One region of the Thermanaerosceptrum fracticalcis genome, then DNA from elsewhere that is predicted to be linked to it. Evidence: riboswitches for the same ligand, from Rfam matches in the RefSeq annotation. Region 1 holds a riboswitch; each other region holds the start of a gene.
The links. A riboswitch is a leader RNA that binds a small molecule or an ion and turns the genes downstream of it on or off. The one in region 1 is predicted to bind cobalamin.
Positions count from the first base shown of each region.

Region 1 (5,486 bases):
AGTTTGGGGTCTCCCGGGCCCACACCCATAATATAAAATTTACCTAGCATCAGTTTCTTCCTTTCCAGGCAGAGATGATAAAAACAGGGTTTTGTGCAGCAAACATATGAATATTAGTGAGCTTTTGTATTTTGCTTACACTGACCAGGTTGACATCGAGGTTCACGGCTCCGGAACCCTCTAAGAAATGAATAGCTGTCAGGGCAGTTTCCATGGTCACCGCCGTGATGAGGAATCTTCCTTCCTCCTTAAGTTTTTGCCAAGCCTGGGAAAGAATTGTCTTTAGATTACCACCGCTCCCACCAACGATACAGACATCGGGTTGGGGCAAGGGGGAAAGGACTTCCGGTGCGGTGCCTTCGATGATTTTGAGATTTTCCAGGGAAAAACGCTGCCTGTTTTTGGCAATGAGCCCACAGGCTTCAGGATTTTTTTCAATGGCATAGACCATTCCCAAAGGGGCCATTAAAGCTGATTCCACGCTAAGGCTGCCCGTACCGGCGCCAATGTCCCAGATAACACTGTCAGGTTTAATCCGGGCCAGGGTTAAGGTGAGGATACGTATCTCCCTTTTCGTCATAGGAACCTTACTACGTTCGAAACTGTCATCGGGCAGCCCCGGTACTAATTGCTTAAACATGAGAAATCACCAGCAAGCTCACAGAATCGGAATCACACACTTTGTCTAAGGTGGTGGTGGTTAACCGTTCCTGGGGCGTACCCAGAGCCTCACATACCGTAACCCGGCAGTCATTCCCCAAAACGGTGGATAGTTTTTGGGCCACTAGAGAAGGCGTGTTTTTATTGTCCGTTAAAATAGCGATTTTCTGGCCGGGGGTCAGGCAGGATAAAGCATCCAGGGAACGGCCATGGAGACTGATTAAACGGGCATCGTGCCACGATTCGGCAAGTTTGGCAAAGGCCAGGGAGATAGAACTGATTCCGGGTATCACGTTTAGTTCTCCGGCAGCAAAATGTTGACGGAGATACCCCAAAAAACTATAAAAACCCGGATCACCGGAAACCAGGACACATGTTTCTTTTTCTTTATAAATACTTTTCAAATACGCCACAACATCAGGCAAATTATTTTTCACATAAAATATCTCATGATGGGCTTCGGCAAAGTTATGTATAAAGCGTTGACCACCCACTAAAACCTGACATTTTTTGATAATCTTCAAGCCCAGGGGCAAAGTATAGTCCGGGTAACCGGAACCAGTGCCAACCACATGTAAGCGACTATTCATTTAATAATCCTCCTATCAGGTTGCCGGGGTCCGCTGAGCCCAGCACCTGTCCCTGGTAATTAAAAAAGATAAGAGATACGGATGCTTCCTGGAAAAGATATTTCCCAACTTTTTCAATTGCTCTGTGGGCCAGGAGCGTCCAGAATTCATTTCTTTTTTCCCACTGATCGATTAACTGTATGGCGGCCTCGGTGGTCAAGCTGTAAAAAATATCTTTAACCAGCGCTGCCGGAGCATCTAAGACGGCAGCGGCGGCAGCCATGGCTTCCAGGCGCCCGTCTCCCATGCGGTTGTGGGTATGAAAAACTCCCGCCGCCAGTTTTACTAATTTTCCGGGGTGTCCGGCAAGTATGAGCTTTCGGAATCCTTTCTCCACTGCTTGTTCCAGCATGTAGCCAAGATAATTGCTAGTGAGGCAAATGTACTCCCCAGAAAAACCAAACTGTTCAGCGCACCTTTGTCCAATTCGTCCAGGCGTCAAGACCAGGGTTTCATAACCTAAGGCTTTAATCACGTCGAGCTGGGGAGTTAAGGAAGTTTTATAAGCTTCTTCAGACATGGGATATACGATACCTGTGGTTCCCAGGATGGAGATGCCACCGATAATTCCCAGGTGGCTGTTTAATGTTTTTTTCGCAATACTTTCACCCAAAGGTACACTAATGGTAATGATGGCCCCCTTGTCAGGCGGCAAACATTTTTTTACAGAATCTATAATCATCTGCCGCGGCACAGGATTGATGGCCGGTTCTCCCACAGGGGTGGAAAGGCCGGGCTTGGTCACAATACCTACGCCTTTCCCGCCTTTTATCGTGATTCTCTCATCCGTTGTTAAAGCCACCGCAGCTTGAATCTCGCAGCCATTGGTGACATCGGGATCGTCCCCACCGTCTTTGATGACACTGTAAGTCACAAGCCCATCCGCTACACCCTTAAATTGTACCGGTATATGGAGGGGTGTACCAAGGGGCGTGGTAATGGTAACCTTCTCATATTCCATGCCGTTTAAAGCCGTCAAAGCAGCGGCAAGGGCAGCCGCCGTGGCTGCACTGCCTGTGGTAAAACCCGGCCTTAGTTTCTTCTCCTGCATTTACGACCCACTTCCGTTTGCTGCTGATTTGAGTTTCATGGGTATACCTACTGTTACTAAATATACATCATCTGCGGCCTGAGCCAGTTTCTGGTTAGCTCTTCCTACAATATCTCTGTAGGCCCTGCTGAGAGGATCCGGGGGAACCAGCCCCCAGCCTACTTCATTGGTAACAGCGATCAGGGTGATATCCGTAGTATGGACAACGTTGATTAAATTTTCTATTTCCCTGGTTATAAACTCTTCTATTTCAGTGGAAATAAATACAGCATCCTGAGGTTGGACTTTAGAAAGCAAATGATTGGCCACCAGGAGCGTGATACAATCCAGGAGCCATACCTTGTATTCCCGGTAATGGTTTAAAATAACTTTCCCCGGATTAAAAGGTTCTTCAAAAGTTTGCCAGGTATGAGAACGTCTTTCCGTATGTAGTCTAATACGTTCCTCCATTTCCTCATCCAGGGCTTGGGCTGTAGCCAGGTAAGCTACCTCTTCGGAAGCCAAATTAGCCAGGTATTCGGCGTAAGAACTCTTACCGCTGCGGGCAGCACCCGTGACCAGAATTAGGTGTCCTTTTCCCATAACTCCTCCGAAATCATATGTGTGGTACCATTCTTAAAAATGGCTTCCAACTCTACAATTTTGCGGTTCTTTTTCATCAACCACTGGGCATAACGCTGATTATTATGCTGCAGCCTTTTATTTTCTTTTTCCAACTGGCTAAGAATCGTTCTTTTTTCTTTTTCGATTTTTTCAATCAGATTCATTAAAACCCTGCGGCTGATTCTTAAATGTTCCACCTGGTTCTCAAGTTCCTTAATACGGTTTTTTAAGCGGATGAATTCCTGCTCATTGACCATTGTCGTATCCCCCTTGGAAAACATGCACTTTCTAGTATTATATTCCCAAGGGGATATTCCTAGTCTTTCCCAATTTATGAAAACGTCCGGTGACGTAATTTTTAAAAGTTCCCCCGGAGGGGATAAAAAAGATGGAAGTTGAGTAGTAGAAATAGAAAAAGTCCTCTGGTTATACCAAAGGACTGCACCCTGCTTCTTAATCCAAAGGTAACCATAGACCCTACACCGGGGTCTGATTACAATCACCAGGCAGGTCTTCTGGCTCTCGGGTCATTCTCCTCTCACGCCTTCCCTATGATGAAGCATAAGTGGCTGTATGTGAGATTTGTTACCGATTACAGCGGCGGGACCGCGCCGGATTCACACCGGTCTTCTCTTTTAAGCGATGCACCTGTGATTAATATGGAATTTTACCCATTTATATTAACACACAATTTACTTACCGGTCAAGATTCCCGTCCTTGCTTCTTTGTGCTGTCAAAAGCCTTGTTATAAAGGAGGAAGGCAGCAGCACAGAGCCAAATCCATTAAGTTCTTCAGGATCGTGCCCGTGAAAGTCTGAACCGCCGGTAACCAGCAGCCCGTACTGCAGAGCAAGTTCATAATAAAATTTTTCTAAATGGGGTGGGTGATGGGGATGATAGACTTCGATTCCGGACAGCCCTGTTTCTATTAGTTCCGTCAGTAACCCGGCGGGGAAATTTTCACCGGGATGGGCTAAAACCGGTACACCCTCAGCTCCTTTGATTAAGGCAACGGCTTTGTAGGGAGAGATCTTAAAGCGTGGAACATAGGCCGGGCAGCCCGGGTTAAGGAGCTGGGCAAAAACTTCTTCCACCCTTGTAAAATAGCCCTTTTCCATGAGGACCAGGGCGATATGAGGCCGGCCCACCGCACCCGGTCCTGCCCTGGCTAAAACTTCTTCCAGGGCTACGTTGTATCCCAGTTCTTGCAGTTTTTTCACCATGGCCCGGGCACGATTGTGCCTGGCCTCGGTCAATTTTCTTAAGGTTAACTGTAATGCTTTATTGGTCGTATTAATGAAATACCCCAGAATATGAATCTCTTCTTCCTCATAGACGGTGCTGATTTCTACACCGGGGAACACTTTGATCTTCTGCACATCGCCTTCCCTGAGGGCTTCCGCCAGTCCCTCTGTAGTATCATGATCGGTAATAGCTATATACTCTATTTCCTTTTCCCTGGCGAGTCTTATCACTTCACTGGGCCTGTAAGCCCCGTCAGAAGCAGTTGTGTGTACGTGCAGATCAACTTTGAGCAGGGGGCAAGACTTGCTGGAGTACACGAATATAATTACCTCCTAAGACCTTTCTCACTTCCTCTTCTTTCCATCCCCTTTGTAAAAGGAGTTCGGTAAGCAGGGGCATTTTGCTCACATCCTCCAGACCGGCAGGTGTTGTCTCTATGCCGTCAAAATCAGAACCCAGCCCTACATGGTCGACTCCGGCAACACCGGCGGCATATTCAATATGTTCAATAACAGTTTCCGCGGTTACCATTTCCCTCCCCAAAAATTCGGGATAAAAGTTAATGCCGATGATGCCCTGGTTTTTTTGGAGGGCTTCCAGTTGTTCGTTCCGCAAATTTCGCGGATGGTCATGGAGGGCCCGGCAGCAGGAGTGGGTGGCAGCAATGGGTTTGGTGGTGTAGGAAATTACATCCCAGAATCCCCCTTCCGAAAGATGGGAAACATCGACCAGCATCCCCAGGTCATTCATTTCTTTAATCACGGCTTTACCAAATGTGGTTAACCCTCCCCCGCTTTCTCTTTCCCAAACACCGTCTCCCAATTGATTTCTTTGGTTCCAGGTCAGCGTCACACTGCGTATGCCCAAACGGAAAAGGATTCTTAAGGTGCTCAGTTGACCCTCCAGGGCTTCGCCCCCTTCCACCGTTAAAAGAAATTTTACGGTTTCTGCATTAAGAGAGAGTAAATCTTTCTGTTCTTTAATAATTTGTAACGATTCTCCCCTCTCGTTTTTCAGGCTGTAGAAGAAATCTAAGAGTTCTAAAACACGACAGAGGGCCCCGTAAGGCTTATACTTGGCTTCTATAAACAAGGCCAGGAATTGTAAGTTTACCCCACCTTGTTTTAAACGGGATAAATCCAGGTGTCCTTTGAGACCGCTCTTAATAAAATCCCGCTTTTCTTTATAACATTCTAAGATGCTGTCACAATGGCCGTCGACCACAAGGGATTGATGATGGAGATTTAAATTGTACTCATTCATGAAGACACCTTCTATCTTCAACATAACAATATTA
Region 1 is NZ_CP045798.1:905,429-910,914, forward strand. Features, by position in the region: gene cobI (precorrin-2 C(20)-methyltransferase) at 1-50, opposite strand, end outside; gene cbiT (precorrin-6Y C5,15-methyltransferase (decarboxylating) subunit CbiT) at 50-640, opposite strand; gene cbiE (precorrin-6y C5,15-methyltransferase (decarboxylating) subunit CbiE) at 633-1,250, opposite strand; gene cbiD (cobalt-precorrin-5B (C(1))-methyltransferase CbiD) at 1,243-2,340, opposite strand; gene cobU (bifunctional adenosylcobinamide kinase/adenosylcobinamide-phosphate guanylyltransferase) at 2,341-2,922, opposite strand; gene BR63_RS04785 (hypothetical protein) at 2,904-3,200, opposite strand; cobalamin riboswitch at 3,432-3,610, opposite strand; gene BR63_RS04790 (PHP domain-containing protein) at 3,640-4,506, opposite strand; gene BR63_RS04795 (dipeptidase) at 4,469-5,452, opposite strand.

Region 2 (5,486 bases), 840 kb from region 1:
CTTACTGATCACGTTAATCATTCTTTAGCCCGGTTAGTAAAAAAGCGAGCCAGGCAAACCAACACTACGGTTATTTACGCCAGACGTTCCTGGTCTGACATTGAAGCAAGAAAGTTTCGGGAATGTGACTGACCATGTTAAGACTGATGAAAGCAAGAAAAGAAGAAGAAAACATATTCCACGACATTATCGAATGCCTGGTAGCAGCTCTGGAAGCTAAAGACCCATATACGAAAGGACATTCTACAAGAGTGGCTGACATGGCTTATGATTTAGCCCAAAAAATAGGCCTTAAAGGCAAAACACTCAACGATGTACATATAGCTGCCCATCTTCATGATATCGGCAAAATCGGCATCCCCGATAATATCTTGAATAAAAAAGAAAGATTAACCCCCAAAGAATGGAGACATATCCAACGCCATGCAGAAATTGGCTATGAAATCCTGAATAAGTCGGGCAGGTTACGGGATATTGCTATTATAGTTCTCCATCACCATGAACGCTGGGATGGTAAGGGCTATCCTTTAGGAAAAAAAGGTAAAGAGATACCTTTAGGTTCAAGATTAATAGCCATCTGTGATTCCATTGATGCCATTACTTCAGAGCGACCTTATCGCAGAGCCTTATCCTGGGATGAATGCCGTCAGGAAATAATGGTTAATAAGGGTACACAGTTTGATCCTTTTTTAATAGAGGCCGTTCACAAAATGTGGCCAGAATGGCAGGACCATTACTCCACAATGTCCCGTAGTTAACAAAGCATAAAAACGAAAGGAAAGAACTTTTATGGAAGTGTTCGCCCATCATATTTACGAATTTAAAAAGGGCTTACGAAATCTGATCCTGCATACCACCCATAAAGCTATGAAGGAAAAAATAATTATCCGCTTAGAAAAAGAAAAAATCCCCTATCTTATTTATCCGGTAGGGGAAAAAAATATCAATGTATTTTTTGGTGAGGCCAAATGCATAGATGTAATTAAATCCTTCAAGAAACAAGGTTTAAACGACTATACTGATGAAGAAGACTACATTTTAGGCATTATGCTGGGATATGACTGTATAAAACAATGTGAAAGATATCTGAAAAGAAAACTCAAAGAAAAATCATTTGCCGAAAAATTACTTACCGGCTAGCCCTTTCTTTATACCAAAATAATAACCCAGAAAAGCTCCACCTATTGCAGCCTGCAGAGCAAAAAGCAGACTTTCCGTTTCTCCACCGGGTGGCTGCCACAAAACAGGGAACCATGGTTCGTAGTCTGGCTTAATCTGTAGGATGACCTCTTCAGCAGCACCGTCGGCCCCTCCAAATTCAGAGTCAGTTATCATAATTAAAGGCATGATCGTTAAGACAACAACAGCAAAAATAAGTAAAAGATTTTTACGCGCCAGGGTCATGCTGCACATCTCCTCTCAACAGGGCTAATTCTTGGAGTTCGCTTTGACTGTAGACGGTAAGATAATTGTAAACAAGAACCGTCAATAAGCCTTCCACGATTGCCAGGGGAACCTGGGTAAGAGCAAAAATGCTGCCAAATTTGATTAAGGAAGCCATCACACCTCCTGTAGGATCAGGGAAAGCCAAGGCTAATTGCAAGGAAGTAGTAACATAGGTTGCTAAATCACCTAAAGCAGCCGCTAAGAAAATGGAAATACCCTGAGCCCCAACTTTTTTTGCAGCCTTATAGACCCCGTATGCAACCAGGGGCCCCACCACAGCCATGGAAAAGGTATTAGCTCCCAATGTGCTTATACCCCCGTGGGCTAAAAGAAGGGCCTGGAAAATAAGCACAATACAACCAATAACACTCATAGCCATAGGGCCAAACAGCATAGTACCAAGACCAACCCCGGTAGGATGGGAACTGCTCCCTGTAACGGAAGGCAATTTTAACGCAGATAAGACAAAGGTAAAAGCAGCAGCAACGCCTAAAAGCATCTTTAACTGAGGATTCTCACTGGTTACTTTGCCTATGGAGCGGAGACCCAAATATAAAAACGGTAAACTGGCCAGGCTCCATACTACAGCCCAGTTTAGAGGCAGGAATCCCTCCATGATGTGCATGGCATAAGTTTCCCGTGGTAATAAGAAGACAAGTAATGCGGTAAGAATAAACCACCTTCTTTTCATTTTCGTCCCTCCCTATATTTTTAACGTAGTAACCATGAGTCCAATAAGCAACCTGTAAATCACCTCCAAACAAAAGAAAAATCCCTTAGCTGCGCTAAGGGACTGTAACCCGCCTCAAAGACTTAGTCCGCTTAAGCCTGTTCTGTTCCCCAGATAGCAGGCTTCCCGTTAGGCAGGTCTTCTGGCTCTCGTGTCATCCTCCTCCCCGTCTTCCCACCCGGCACTTAACTTAATGGTAGTAACTATATTACTAACCATTAAGTTAAGTGCTGGACAGTGACATTTTGGGGATTCGTCTCCGATTACAGCGGCGGGTCCGCACCGGATTTTAACCGGTTTCCCTATTCTCCCTCCTGAAAGGGCACCTAACAGATAATGTATAAAGTTTTGTCCAAGTTTATGTTACATAACTATGCAGGATTTTGCAAGTTATTCTTTTCTCACCAACAACAATTAAAAAAAAATAAGAATATTACTACTTCCAGTTATTAACACTTAAGCCCTTGCTTTTAAGGATGCCATGGGTTTATAATAAATGCAAATGCTAATGATTTGCATTTGGAGGTAATTTATGAAAGCTCGCTCTATTCTGTCACTTTTTTTGTCCCTCATTTTTGTTTTCACTTCAACGGCCTGCAGCCAAAAACCGGCTGCCACTGTAAACAGAGACCCTGATCCCCCAGCTAAGTTGACAGTATATACCAGCTTTTATCCCATGTATGATTTCACCAAAAGAATCGGCGGTGATAAAGTTAAGGTCATAAATATAGTTCCGGCGGGAGCCCAACCCCATTCCTTTGAACCCTCTACCAAATTACTGGCGGAATTAACTAAAGCCAAACTTTTTATTTACAACGGCGCCGGCATGGAACACTACATAGAAAAACTCAAAGAAGCCGTCAAAGGGACTCCTTTAATCCTGGTAGAAACCAGCGCCGGCCTGGACTTAATCAAGAGTAACCTTGAACATAAATATGAACATGAAGAGGAACATAAGAAAGAACATCATGATGAAAAAGATAAAAAAGATGAAAAAAAAGACGCCTATGAAGACCATGAACATGACGGTATTGACCCTCATACCTGGTTAAGCCCCGGTAATGCCCTTAAACAGGGGGAAAAAATTTTACAGGCTCTGAACCAAGTAGACGCGGCAAATAAGGATTACTACGAAAAGAATTACCAGGCTTTTAAAGAGGAGTTAAGCAAACTGGACCGAGAATATCAAGAGACATTATCAAAGTGTAAGAGAAAAGAGATTGTGGTATCTCATGAGTCCTTCGGTTACTTGGCGCGAGATTATGGTCTAAAACAAATCCCGGTCATGGGTTTAAATGCTGATGCTGAACCTACACCGGGAAAAATGAAAGAGATTATTAATACGTTGAAGGAACACGGTATCAAATATATCTTTTTTGAAACCCTGGTGAGCCCTAAAATCTCTGAAACCATCGCCCGGGAAACCAAAGCACAAACCCTGGTCTTAAATCCTATCGGTGGACTCACGGAGAAAGACCTTCAGGCAGGTAAAGATTACTTCAGCATCATGCGGGAGAATCTGGAAAACCTCAAAATCGCTCTGGAGTACCAGCCATGAAACCGGTTATTTCCTTAAGTCACGTCTCCTTTGCCTATCCAGGAGGACCTTATGTCCTGGAAAATATCAACCTTACGGTTTATCGGGGAGAATTTCTAGTAATTTTAGGTCCCAACGGGGCCGCTAAAACTACGCTCCTAAAGCTCATGCTGGGCTTATTAAAACCACTGAAAGGTTCTGTGGAAATTAACACCGAAACTAAGGCAGTTGTAAATTATATTCCTCAAAAATCTTCGGCCCTCAATCCCGGTTTTCCCGCAACAGTAGAGGAAGTAGTGAAACTGCAGGTTGCTGTCAAAGGAAAAACAGCGAGTAGCTTAGTCCATTCTGTTTTAGAAAAAGTTGGTTTGCTGGAAAAAAGGGATACCCTGGTGAGTTCCCTTTCCGGCGGCCAGTTTCAAAGGATGCTCATTGCCCGTTCCTTGATCAATCACCCACAAATCCTCTTCCTTGATGAACCTACTACGGGATTGGATGCGGAAGCCCAAGAGGACTTCTTATCTTTACTCGTTAAGCTTAACAAAGAAGGCCTCACCATCGTCATGGTCACCCATGACGTTTCCCCGGTTTTGGACCATGCCTCCCGTTTCCTCTACATTTCCAAAGGCAAGGGAAAAGAAGTTGCTAAAGAAGATTTGAAAGTGGTGTAGCCGTGCTGGAAATTTTACAATATGTCTTTATGCAGAAAGCCTTAATTGTCGGTCTTATAGTGGGCATCCTATGTCCTACCATGGGCCTTTTTCTGGTTCTCCGCCGTCTTTCCATGGTAGGGGAAACCCTGTCCCACGTCTCTTTATCCGGAGTATTATTCGGCATACTCTGGGGTATTAGTCCTATCCCTTTTGCCTTGGTTATGTCTATCCTGATATCTATACTCCTGGAGAAACTGCGGCGCTATTTTAAATATTATGGAGAAGTCTCTCTCGCTATCATTACGGCGGGAGGTTTAGGGACTGCCGTTATCCTGATGGGAATAGTACGCGCTTCCGATTCAACCCTGGCCAGCCTTCTTTTCGGCAGTATTGTGTCCGTAACAAATGAAGAAGTTATTTTTATAGGTATCCTGGCCCTTATCGCTCTAGGCTTAGTTACACGGTATTACCGGGAATTATTCTATCTGACCTTTGACGAAGAAGGAGCCCGCCTGGCCGGAATCCCGGTTAACTTCTTCAACTATCTTATTATCATCCTGGCAGCGGCCATTATTGCTCTGGGTTTAAGAATCGTGGGAGCCCTGCTTATCTCTTCACTCATGGTTGTTCCTACGGCTACCAGTATCCTGCTTGGCAAAGGTTTTAAGGTTACCTTGATATGGGCCAATCTTTTTGGTATTACCTCTGTATTAGTTGGCTTAATCGCCTCTTTTTATCTTGATTTGGCTCCCGGCGGTACCATTGTGGTCACTTCGGTCATAATTCTTCTTCTTGTCCTTTTAGGCAAGAAGTGCAAAGAAAACTTGGCTTGTATCAAGCTGTAGGCGAAGGTAGAAGCCAAGTTGCACTTGTGCCGCGGTACAAAGTGCACTAGTTCATACCGGATTTTAATTTTGGTCAGTATTTGTTAGAATAAGAGCATCACATCAAGATCAGGAGTTAAAAGATGCCTGCGAAAATAGAATTTATTTACGATACAATTAAAGATAAAGGCTTCAAACTCACACCTGCCCGTAAAATCATCATTTCTGTTTTTTGCAGTTCTGAAGATAAATTTCTCAATGCTGCCGAAATCTATGATCAGGTACGAAGCCGAAAC
Region 2 is NZ_CP045798.1:1,747,900-1,753,385, forward strand. Features, by position in the region: gene BR63_RS09025 (DUF2325 domain-containing protein) at 1-132, shown strand, start outside; gene BR63_RS09030 (HD-GYP domain-containing protein) at 135-758, shown strand; gene BR63_RS09035 (DUF2023 family protein) at 790-1,140, shown strand; gene BR63_RS09040 (energy-coupling factor ABC transporter substrate-binding protein) at 1,126-1,404, opposite strand; gene BR63_RS09045 (energy-coupling factor ABC transporter permease) at 1,388-2,137, opposite strand; cobalamin riboswitch at 2,292-2,521, opposite strand; gene BR63_RS09050 (metal ABC transporter substrate-binding protein) at 2,709-3,734, shown strand; gene BR63_RS09055 (metal ABC transporter ATP-binding protein) at 3,731-4,384, shown strand; gene BR63_RS09060 (metal ABC transporter permease) at 4,387-5,211, shown strand; gene BR63_RS09065 (Fur family transcriptional regulator) at 5,334-5,486, shown strand, end outside.
Region 2: linked by a shared signal. The riboswitch ahead of BR63_RS09045 (energy-coupling factor ABC transporter permease) and the one ahead of BR63_RS04785 (hypothetical protein) in region 1 are both predicted to bind cobalamin.

Region 3 (5,486 bases), 1.7 Mb from region 1:
GGTATGCACAACTTCCGGCAAAGAAACTCCTTTGGCCAGAAGATTGGCGGCTATCTTACTGGTGAGAGTGGCCAGGATGTTAGCTTTTACGCCGCTGCCCAGGCCGTCAGACAGTACAACTACCGTTGAATTCTGCCCTTTTTTTATTTCCACCACATCACCGCATAATTCTTCACCTTTTTTAGCCAGCCCGGCGATACCGGTATCTAATGCAAATTTCAAAATTCTTCACGCTCCAGATGTTTTAACAGTTCCATTAGCGTAGCTTTTGTTTCGGCAGTGGTTTCTCCCAACAGTCCTGCAATGGTCTGGGCTACCATCATCTGCTGGTTAATGACTTCTTTGGCCTTGACCATAACATCCTCTTTCATCTTCTGATACTGGACTCTATTTTCTTCACTTTGGGTAATATCTGTAATGATGACCATGACAAAACCATCCTCCTTGAGAGGTGTGGCGATCTGGCGGGTAAAAAGGCCCCACTCCGGATAATAAACTCTTTGTTCCGTAAGGGAACTCCTTCCTTCCAGCACCAGTTCATAGTGCTGTGTATTCATATAATCCGATAACTTTAAACCAATCTTTAAAGGGATAGAGGAAAACAATTTTTGGGCTGCAGGATTGAAATCACGAACAACCATTTCCTTATCCAGCACGAGAATACTATTGGGTGTGCTTTGGACAATGGTGGAGGCCAAAGACTCGGCCCGTTCCCGCATATAAGGAATGCACATTTCGGGTACAGCCAGCCCGGCCAACACAGCCGCAGCTTTATCACGACAGCTTTTGTAGCCGCAGCCTTCGCAGTTGCGTTCATCACCCTTGGTAAACTTGCCCATTTTAACCAGTACAGATCTAATTTCTTCCTCGGTGAAAACTTCTTTTCTCACTGCTTTACTGGAAAAGCTTTTTCCCATAACCAGGTTGTCCAGCAAAGGACGGGAAGGAGAATGAAGATGCCGCTGGTAAAATTCCTTGACTTTTTCCTTTCTTTTATAAAGGCCATAAGGTGAATCTATAGCTGGCCCGCCCACACAGCCCCCTTGGCAGGCCATCATTTCAATAAATATTGGCTGGACATCTTTTTTGCGTAAAGCATCTAATATTTCGCAGCAATTCTCAATACCTTCGATAGACCAGTATTCTTCCTCCAGTCCCCACTGCCCTTTCATGGCATACAGTACACCGTTGTGCACAGGAAACATTCTTGTCTCCATTCTTTCGTGAAATACTTTAAGAGCCTCCTCCCCTTGTATCGGAACCTGGTCTAAAAGGGTTTTTAGCTGGGTAAAAGTCATAGCAGCATCAAGACCATTTTCCTCCGCCTCCCGTAATTTAGCAATACAGGGACCGGCAAAAACAACTTTAATCCCGTTGCCGTAGCATTCTTTTAAATGCCTGGCATGAGCCACCATAGGTGAAAGAACGGGCAAAAGATTCTCCCTTAGTTCCGGGTAGTATTTCTCCACAAGATTTACAACAACAGGACAGCAGGTTGATATTTTCGTAATTCCGTTACTTTTGGCAATCTCTTCCTTATATGCCTTAACCGTATACCGGGCCCCTACGGCTGTCTCCTCAACTTTAGTAAAACCCGACTTTTCCAAGAGCTTCATAACTCCCTTTGCCTCTTGGGTGAAACTTGCCGGAAAACTGGGTGCCAGGCTTAAATAGACAGGTTCCTTTCGGCTAAAATAGTCTTTTATTTTAAAGGTTTGATTTCGCACGATCTTGGCCTTTTGAGGACACTCAACCACACATCTGCCGCAAAGCACACAGCGGTCCGGTTCTATTTTTGCCTGGTTGCCTTTAAAACTTATAGCCTTAACCGGGCAGGCCCGCAGGCAGCGATAACAGTCCTTACAGTCTGCCTGTCGCGTAGAAATAATATCAGTCACCGTATCCCACATCCTCCCCGGTGCTTTTCTACGAGAGAAGGTACATCATCGGGCGACACTCTTTCATAAATCACACCATCTATAGCAACGATAACTCCTTCCGTGCAGCGTCCCTGGCAAAAGCTAGCCCCTAGTTTAATCTTTACCGGTGCTTCACCGAGCGCCTCCTGAAACTTGTTAATGACAGCATGGGCGCCTTTCAAATGACAGGAACTTCCAACACACACGTTAACTTCCATCGTCAGTTCCTCCTAACCCATCTACTATTCCTCTTCAAGCATAATCCTGCACCTTTACTTTGTCAATATTTTAACAATCCATTCCGTAATTTGTATTTCTTTTCTCCATAATAAAAAGAGGGATTAATCCCTCTTAAGCTAAATCAGCAAAGGAGCCCATCTCGTTAATTATTTTTACGGCGGCATCAATCAGGTTGAAAGCCAAAGCAGCGCCAGTGCCTTCACCCAAACGCATATTCATGTACAGCATGGGTTCCATATTTAAGGCCTGGAGCACTACCTGAGCCCCTTTTTCCGCGGAACAGTGGGAAGGTATCATATATTCCTTCACTAGTGGGTTTATTTTTGCAGCCACTAAGGCAGCAGTTCCAGCGATAAAACCGTCGATCACAACAGGTTTTTTGTTTGCTGCAGCAGCCAGGTAGCACCCAGTTAAAGCAGCGATATCTAGGCCCCCAACTTTAGCCACCACATCAATAGGGTCCGTTGGGTCAGGCCGATTCACGACCAAGGCATTTTTCACTGCCTGCAGTTTTGCCTGATAAGCCTTTTCATCGGCACCTGTCCCTTTGCCAACTACAAGTTCAGGGTCAGCGCCAGAAAGGACAGCTAGGACAGCTGCACTGGTAGTGGTATTACAGATTCCCACTTCTCCGGTCCCTATGATGTTAATACCCTCATGAATCAACTTATTAGTCACGTCTATACCGACTTCAATGGCTTGTTCCGCTTCACTGCGGCTCATGGCCGGGCCGCATGTGATGTTGTCAGTACCATATCTTATTTTTTTCTTAATAATGTGCTGCCCCTCCACCTCGTCTTTAATACCTACATCCACCACTACCAGGCGGGCCCCCGCATGACGTGCTAAAACGGCCACGCCGATAAGCCCGGCTCCTGCCAATTCCGCCACAGCCTTGGTAATCTCCTGGGAGTAACCGTTGAAACCTTCCTGGTAAACGCCATTATCAGCAGCCATCATCACGATGGCCTTGGAGGCTAAGGGAGGACGAGGCTGTCCATAAATGCCGGCCAGACGCACAGCAATCTCTTCTAATTTTCCCAGGCTGCCCGGCGGTTTTAATAAACCATCAAGTCTTTCCCTGGCTAAATTCATTGCTTCCTGGTCCAAACCCGTAATTTTTTCCAGTGTTGTTTTCAGTAAGGTACCCAAGATAAACACCCTCCATTTCATATTTGTATAAATTAAAAAGCCCACGGTCAAAAAACCGTGGACTTTTCCATCGTCCAAGTGGTCCTTAACTGGCAGGTCTCCTGACTCTGTTTCACCGCATCTATAGCCTTCCCGGAGTACCAGTGGCCTCTTTATAAATGCTCCCCAGTTACAGTGGCGGGTCCGTTGGGGATTTGCACCCCATTCCCTATTCTCCTCCCCAGAAGGAGGCACCAGATAAGTTCATCTATATTTTGTCTTTATTATAGAAAAAATTATTTAAAAATTCAACTACCCTGGACTAAGGAAACTTTTTACTGAATTGCTCAGGGAAAATATACATTAAACAGAAACAGACTTTCCTCCTCGTCATAGTTTGGCAAAGGCAGCCGCTAGTTACCTGCGCACAGTGCCTTCACCAGTCTTATCTCCTTGGCATACCCCTCATGATCATTGGGCGTCTCCAGGATAAGAGGAATCCGGGTAAAATCTTTGTCACAGGCCAGTTCTTTGATAACATTTAAACCTACGTACCCCTCTCCCAGCTTGGCGTGCCTGTCCCGGCGGGAACCCACCGGAAACATGCTGTCATTTAAATGAAGGACTTTAACTCTGTCCAAACCAATTTCTTCGTCTATTTCTTTCTTCACCTCTTCCAGTTTAGTCAGGTCATAGCCCGCTCCGGTAAGGTGACATGTATCCAGGCAGATGCCTAGCTGGGGATGCCCGTCACACCGCGCAATGATATCACCCAACTGGCGAAGGGAATAGCCAAGTTCCGTACCTTCACCGGCCATTCCTTCCAGTAAGAGGAAAGTGTCCTCAGGTATGGAGGCCAATATTTCCCCCAGTCCCTCACAAACCAAGTTAATACCTATTTCTTCCCCCTGCCCGCCATGGGTGCCTACATGAAATACCAGATAGGGTACACCCATTTGTTTTATCCTGTTCAAGTCCTCTTTTAAAGTTCTGATACTAAATTCTCTTACTTCCGGTTTGGCCGAGGCCACATTGATGGTGTATGGGGTATGGGCCACCAAAGGGCCAAAATTGTGTTCCTCCAACAAAGTGTGGGCACGTGAAATATCCCGGGGGTCCAGCTCCTTGGCCTTCCCGCCCCGGGGATTTCTTGTGAAAAACTGCAGGGTATTGGCTTCCATTTCTATGGCTGTTTTTACGGCGGCAGCCAAACCTTTGGAAATAGAAACATGAGCGCCTATAAACATATAAAGTTCCAACCCTTTCCCGTTATTTCATTTCTTTCGGCGAAATTTCGTTTTCAGTATATCATATCTATATTTCCTTCGTCATATTTCCCGGGAAATACCCATATTATTTCTATTACCCAAGACTTGTGTCGAAGGGGGTAAGATTTTACGGTCTGTTTAACTACGCTTCCCTTGGGACGGTTATGGCATGTCCCTCATTTCGTTCACTGTCAACTACGAGCTACAAAAATCCGATGTCGGAAAGCAAATATCGCTAAAGGGGCTCCGGCTACTGGTTACCGGTCACACAATTCGGTTTAATAGAAAAGGTGCTGGTTTTATCTTGCCAGCACCTTTTTCTATGTTATTTATCATTTAATATTTCTGCTGTATGTTTCACTTGAATCTTGCTTCCTTTTTTGTCCAGACCGCCCTTAATATTGAGTATACAGCCGGGGCAATCCACGGCCACAATGTCGGCACCAGAATCAATAATGTTTTGAATCTTCCGCTCCAAAAGCTGGCCGGCTATTTGCGGCATTTTAAGGGAGTAAGAACCGCCAAACCCGCAGCAGCGGTCGGAATCTTTCATTTCCACCAGTTCAAGGCCTTGCTTTTCCCCGAGAAGTTTTCTGGGTTCTTCCCATACACCCAGGCTTCTCTTCAAGTGACAGGAATCATGATAGGTGACCTTTTTCTTGGACTGGGCTTTATCAGACGTTTTGGCACTTGTCTCCCCTTTTACTTCAGCTACAAATTTGGCATAGTCAAGGACCTTATCGGATACGGCTTTGGCCCGTTTCAACCAGCTTTCATCATCTTTCAGGAGTTCCGCCCAATCATGTTTTATCGATTCGGTACAGGTGGGGCAGGCGGAAAGAATATACTGAACCTCGCCGTTTTCCAAAGCCTCAATATTTTGCTTCGCCAGAACCTGTGCCACTTTGGTTTCACCCATATAACGGGC
Region 3 is NZ_CP045798.1:3,024,904-3,030,389, reverse strand. Features, by position in the region: gene BR63_RS15440 (SpoIIE family protein phosphatase) at 1-222, opposite strand, end outside; gene BR63_RS15435 ([Fe-Fe] hydrogenase large subunit C-terminal domain-containing protein) at 219-1,898, opposite strand; gene BR63_RS15430 ((2Fe-2S) ferredoxin domain-containing protein) at 1,895-2,137, opposite strand; gene cobT (nicotinate-nucleotide--dimethylbenzimidazole phosphoribosyltransferase) at 2,271-3,311, opposite strand; cobalamin riboswitch at 3,386-3,564, opposite strand; gene BR63_RS15420 (deoxyribonuclease IV) at 3,704-4,537, opposite strand; gene ldhH (L-lactate dehydrogenase (quinone) large subunit LdhH) at 4,884-5,486, opposite strand, start outside.
Region 3: linked by a shared signal. The riboswitch ahead of cobT (nicotinate-nucleotide--dimethylbenzimidazole phosphoribosyltransferase) and the one ahead of BR63_RS04785 (hypothetical protein) in region 1 are both predicted to bind cobalamin.

Region 4 (5,486 bases), 150 kb from region 1:
TTTCCCCGATAAATCTTAAAGGTACCATAGTACGGTTACCCAGGATAACCGGCGGAATATCAAGCCAAATTGTTTTGCCGTTAACCGTAGTAGTTAACTTGTTCACTCCTAAACTGATTTTTTTCAGGTCTTTAGCTTTCACTACCCCATATAAGCTGAATTTATCGCTATAGAAAGTAAAAGTCTTTTTCTCGGAATCGTAAGCTCCGCCCAGTTTTACAGGTTTAACATTACCTTGAGCATCCTTCTCATATCTTATCCCGGTTAATTTAGCAATGTCCTCTTGATTCAGAACTGAGCCTGATAAATCAATAGTTACTTTTACGGGTTCCTGGAAGTTTTTAATTACATCAGTATTAACAGTGCCATCATTGCTGGTGCGTATTATTTGGGCAGTTAAATCTACTATCTTAGCTCCAATATCAAACAACCCGGTACTTTCACCTACAGAAGCCTTTGAAAGTATTTCTTGTTTTTCTGCTCCACTTACTTCTCTTGCTCCGATTTCTAAAGCAGCATTTTTATCTTCTAGAACTTTCATTAACTCTTCTGTAATTAAGGATTGGGGAGCAAATTCTACTTGAAGACCCTTGCTTTCTATAGTTAGTGGTTTGTTATCGTTGGCTAATCCAACAATTGTATGGGGAGAAAGCTTACCCTTTCCATCAGTTTTTTCTGCTAGGTTAAGTCTGGCTTGTCCTGTTTGCTGAATGGTATCAGACAATTTCTTATCATCAAGAATATTAGGGTTTTCTTTAGTATTAGAAGAAACACCGGATATTTCAGTAGGGCTTGTGCTGTACCACCAGACAACCAGGTCATTATTGGCAACCGGGTAATCTTTGGCAGGCACCCCGGGTACAACACCGTTAACCTTATACATCCACCCGTTCATGCCCTGGGGTCCCTGGCCTGCAATTGTGTCAATATAGCTCGGGTTAGCATCATTATAACTAAGTCCTGTTTTATCCAAAGCTCCTAAAGCAGTAACACCCCATCTATCACTCTCCCTCAATGTTACAGTACTTGGACCAAACAAAGTTTCTCCGCTTCTGCCAATAACTTTTATAGTAACTCTGATGCCTTGTTGGTCATTATTGCCGCCATTGTTTCCTCCGCCGGCAACACTTACATCAGCAGTACCGCTAACGCCTTGATAAGTTGCAGTAATAACTGTATTTCCTGCCGCCACCCCTGTAACCAGACCTCTGTTATTTACCGTTGCTATACTGCTGTTATTTACAGACCAGTCTGCTGCTGCACTTACATCCTCATTGGTACCATTCAATTTATAAATTTGGGCCGTATATTGTTGACTGCCGCCTGCAACTATATTTGCACTGGCTGGCGTCACTCTTAAACTTAGTACAGCGTCAGGCGAAATATTTCCTCCTAACACACGGTAAGCATCCAAAGCCCAGGTGTTGTCCATCAGGTTCTTGGAGGTACCAAACGTCCCATCCTCATTGAGAGCACTATCCCGCATGTAATCTACGGCACTCTTGCCGCCGACTGTCCAGACCGCAGGGTCCATACCCAGGCAGTTTAAGGTAAGTATTGTTTCTGCCGTGTCTACAAGCGGATCATCAAATCCTCCAGCGTCTTGAAAGCTTCCATCGTCTTTTTGCAGAGCCCTCAGCCAGGCAATTCCCTTATCGATAGCCGTTTGCACGGCATCAGCCTGCCCTCCCGCAAGGGGCTTCAGGTATTCTAACGCCCGCACCGCCTGGGCTGTCGCCTGAAAATCGTTCCAAGTGGAAGTCCAGGCCCCTGTACCGCCGTCCTGACAGCTTAAGATATAAGTAATGACAGCTGCTGCATCTATTTCGGCCATGTCCCCGGCTCTGCCCAATGATTCAAAGGCGGGCAAGTCGCTGAAGGCATTGTTGTCAAAAGAGCCGTTCCCGCCTGCCGTCTGCCTGTTCTTTAAGATGTTCAGCAACTGGGTCGCTCTTGCATCTCCGAAAGCTTTTGCCGCCAGATATTCATGCGCTACTCTTTTGGCCGAAGACTGATTTTCTTTCCCTTCGTTTGCAATAGTCGCATCAATTAAACTCAAGACACTGTCTTTGAAACTTGTGCCGTTATATACCCATGTTCCTACATCCGCCCCCGCCTGGGTCAGGATATAGGCATCATAGGCACCAAAGTTCCCCCAGCCGCCGTCAACTGCCTGTCCACCTTGGTGTAAATTGTAGTTGTTTCTTGCTGCCTTTAATGCTAAGTTATCATATACCTCTGCGGCCACAGCTTTGCCATTATCGAGTCCACTAAAAAGTAATGGCCATGCAGGCAATAACAAGGTTGCTATAAAGAATATCAGTAATAACTTAGATACCAGGTATCTGTGTGTTTTCTTTGTAAAAATATTCATTTTATTCCTCCTCCTGCTATGTATCTATTTTCTCTTGCTATCAATACATCTTTTGCTAACTTTTCTCACCTCCAATAATAAATCCCTCAGCTAAATAAGCTAAAACCCAGGGCACCAAATGGATAAAAGTAAACATCATGCCTGACAAAGAAAGCTTAAAAAATTAAAAGTCTCTTAGTATGTTACTAAGAGACTTTCCCCATCTTAAAGCCGCTAGCAGCTAGAACGAATTTAATCCCCTTCGTCTAGTTCATACATTTAAGGCAGGTCTCCTGGCTCGCGGGTCAACCTCTTCCCGCCTTCCCATCCGCACTCAACTTGTGATTAAAACTTAATTTATAATTCCATACTCTTTTTTTAGTATGTTCAAATAAATTTTATGCTTTCACATTAACCACTAAGTTGAGTGCTGGACAGTGGCATACTGGGATTTGTCACCGCTTACAGTGGTGGGTCCGCACCGGAATTTCACCGGTTTCCCTATTCTCCCCTTGACGGGGCACCTTAAATGGGAATTATTTACTTCTAGAAATATGTTAATCCTTAGTTTGTTTTTTTGTCAAGTTTTTTTCATAGGTTTTGTTCATAGGTTTTATTTATTATCCCAAAGATATCCGCTTGTCCTTCCCGATGGGAGCAGGCTTAGTAAAAGAACAGATGCTTAAAAACCTGTAATACTTGGATATTGATTTTCCTAACACTCCTACGGAGTTTAAAGAAAGTATGCACTTGATAAGGCGAAGAGTTATTGCACATCACATTGCAATGTGCAACAGACCTATTGAGTTAATAACTTATTGTTATATAACTAGAGTAGACAATGATATAATTTCATAACAATTTTGATAGGTAAATGAATATCCATAAAGAAGTTTAAATTATCCAAGAATGCAAAGGAGGTAGTTTATGAACAAAAAGATTCTCATTATGCTTACGGGGGGTGTTGTAGGTTTATTGGGTGTACTTCTGGTGGTATTCGGAAATCCAGCTAACATGGGCTATTGTATAGCTTGTTTTATACGGGATATAACTGGCGCCTTGGGATTACACCGTGCTGAACCCGTCCAATACCTAAGACCTGAGATTATTGGCTTAGTTATTGGGGCATTTGCTACTGCTCTATACACTGGAGAATTTAAATCTGTTGGTGGGTCTAATACATTCACCCGATTTACTCTAAGTTTTTTTGGAATGTTTGGTATGTTAGTGTTCCTAGGTTGTCCTGTACGGGTTGTGTTACGCCTATCAGGAGGAGACTTAAATGCAATTATGGGATTATTTGGTTTAATTGCTGGCATAGGTTTAGGTACATATTATATTAGCCAAGGATATTCCTTAGGTAGAACAGTATCTCAATCAAAAACAAATGGGTATATTTTTCCTTTGTTTATGGTAGCACTTTTGATTTTATTAATAGCTAACCCCCCATTTATATTCTTTAGTAATAAAGGTCCTGGCTCTCAACATGCAGCAATATGGCTGTCTTTATTGGCAGGGCTAATTGTAGGCTGTCTGGCTCAACGCTCCCGTCTATGCATGATTGGGGGAATAAGAGACTTTGTCTTTTTCAGAGACACTTATTTACTCTCTGGATTTATAGCAATGTTAGTAGTAGCAACTTTAGGCAACTTAGTGGTAGGTAAATTCCACCTGGGTTTTGCGAACCAGCCTGTAGCTCACAGTGATGGTTTATGGAATTTCCTTGGAATGACATTGGCAGGTTTCTCTTTTGTCTTACTTGGTGGTTGTCCTCTTCGCCAGTTAATCTCTGCTGCTGAAGGTAATGGCGACTCAGCAATCACTGTTCTTGGCTTAATGGCAGGAGCAGCATTTTCCCATAATTTCTCTCTTGCTGCCAGTCCTGCAGGTGTACCAATTGGTGGAAAAATAGCTGTTATTCTTGGTCTTATCGTAGTTTCACTTATTGGTGGACTAAACATATTAAAATTTAAGAGAATAGGAGGTACTTTAAATGTCACAAGTGGTGGACGCTAGAGGCTTATCCTGCCCTGAACCCCTTGTTTTAACAACGCAAGCAATAAAACAATTTCCTTCTGGTCCAATTAAAGTTATAGTAGATAACGCTTCAGCAAGGGATAATGTATCCCGCATGGCAGAGAATTTAGGATGGAGAGTAGAAATTGAAAAAGCTCAAGAAGAATACGTTCTTGCATTAAGTAAATAATTTTGTGGAAATCACTTTATTGGAGACCCTATTAAGAAGAGGGTTTCCTTTTTTGTTTATCGAGTTTATTGCACATAATTAACAGATTGTTTATTATGGACTCACTTAATACGTTTAATTATAAATTCCTCATGTGTACTAACTTTTTCCTCAATACGATTTAATTGGTCTGTGTGCTGCTGCCAGCTGTTACTGACACTTCATAATGTCCTGTAACTGCCAGTATATGGTGTCCAGTTTATGACGGACAATTTGGCCAGTGGCCGAGAAGGTGAGACGACTTTATCGCCACCTTCCCGGATGCCGTTATATTTCCACCTTGTACGAATTCCCGATCCGCAAATTGAAGCGGGCTCCCGGCATAATCACATACCACTGATGATCGTACTCTATGCGGCAAGGAATACTAGTTGAACCGATTAACAAATCAAAAACTTCTCCACAATGGAGTTCGTAACAGTAGTCTCCCGTATCCACCATCCAGCGGTCTTGTTCGTGGTCGTATGTCATCTTGCACCATTGCTGCTTCATGACAATTCTCCCTGGATAACCAACTTAACCATATGGTCATCGATGATCCGGCGGCCATTCTGTGCCCCATATAGCAAGCAGTGAGTACAGACCTTGTTCACTAGCCTAGGGACACCACTAGAGAACCGAAATATCTCATCCAAAGCACCATCAGAAAATATATCATGGTCGGCACCAGCGTAAGCAAGATGTCGTTTCACATAATCCCCTACCTGGGCGCGGTCCAAGTGGGGCAGTTTACACTGGAGATCAATGCGTTGCCGGATAGCGGCATAGGCCTGAAGCTTAAACTTCTCCCAAAGTTCAGTCTGACCGACGAGGATAAGAGCCATGGGACTTTGCGCATCCATCTTGAAATTGAGAAGGAATCTGACCTCCTCCAGCATCTCCCGGTCC
Region 4 is NZ_CP045798.1:1,058,788-1,064,273, forward strand. Features, by position in the region: gene BR63_RS05570 (stalk domain-containing protein) at 1-2,374, opposite strand, end outside; cobalamin riboswitch at 2,620-2,896, opposite strand; gene yedE (YedE family putative selenium transporter) at 3,281-4,369, shown strand; gene BR63_RS05580 (sulfurtransferase TusA family protein) at 4,347-4,559, shown strand; gene BR63_RS05585 (DUF5348 domain-containing protein) at 4,866-5,090, opposite strand; gene BR63_RS05590 (ExeA family protein) at 5,087-5,486, opposite strand, start outside.
Region 4: linked by a shared signal. The riboswitch ahead of BR63_RS05570 (stalk domain-containing protein) and the one ahead of BR63_RS04785 (hypothetical protein) in region 1 are both predicted to bind cobalamin.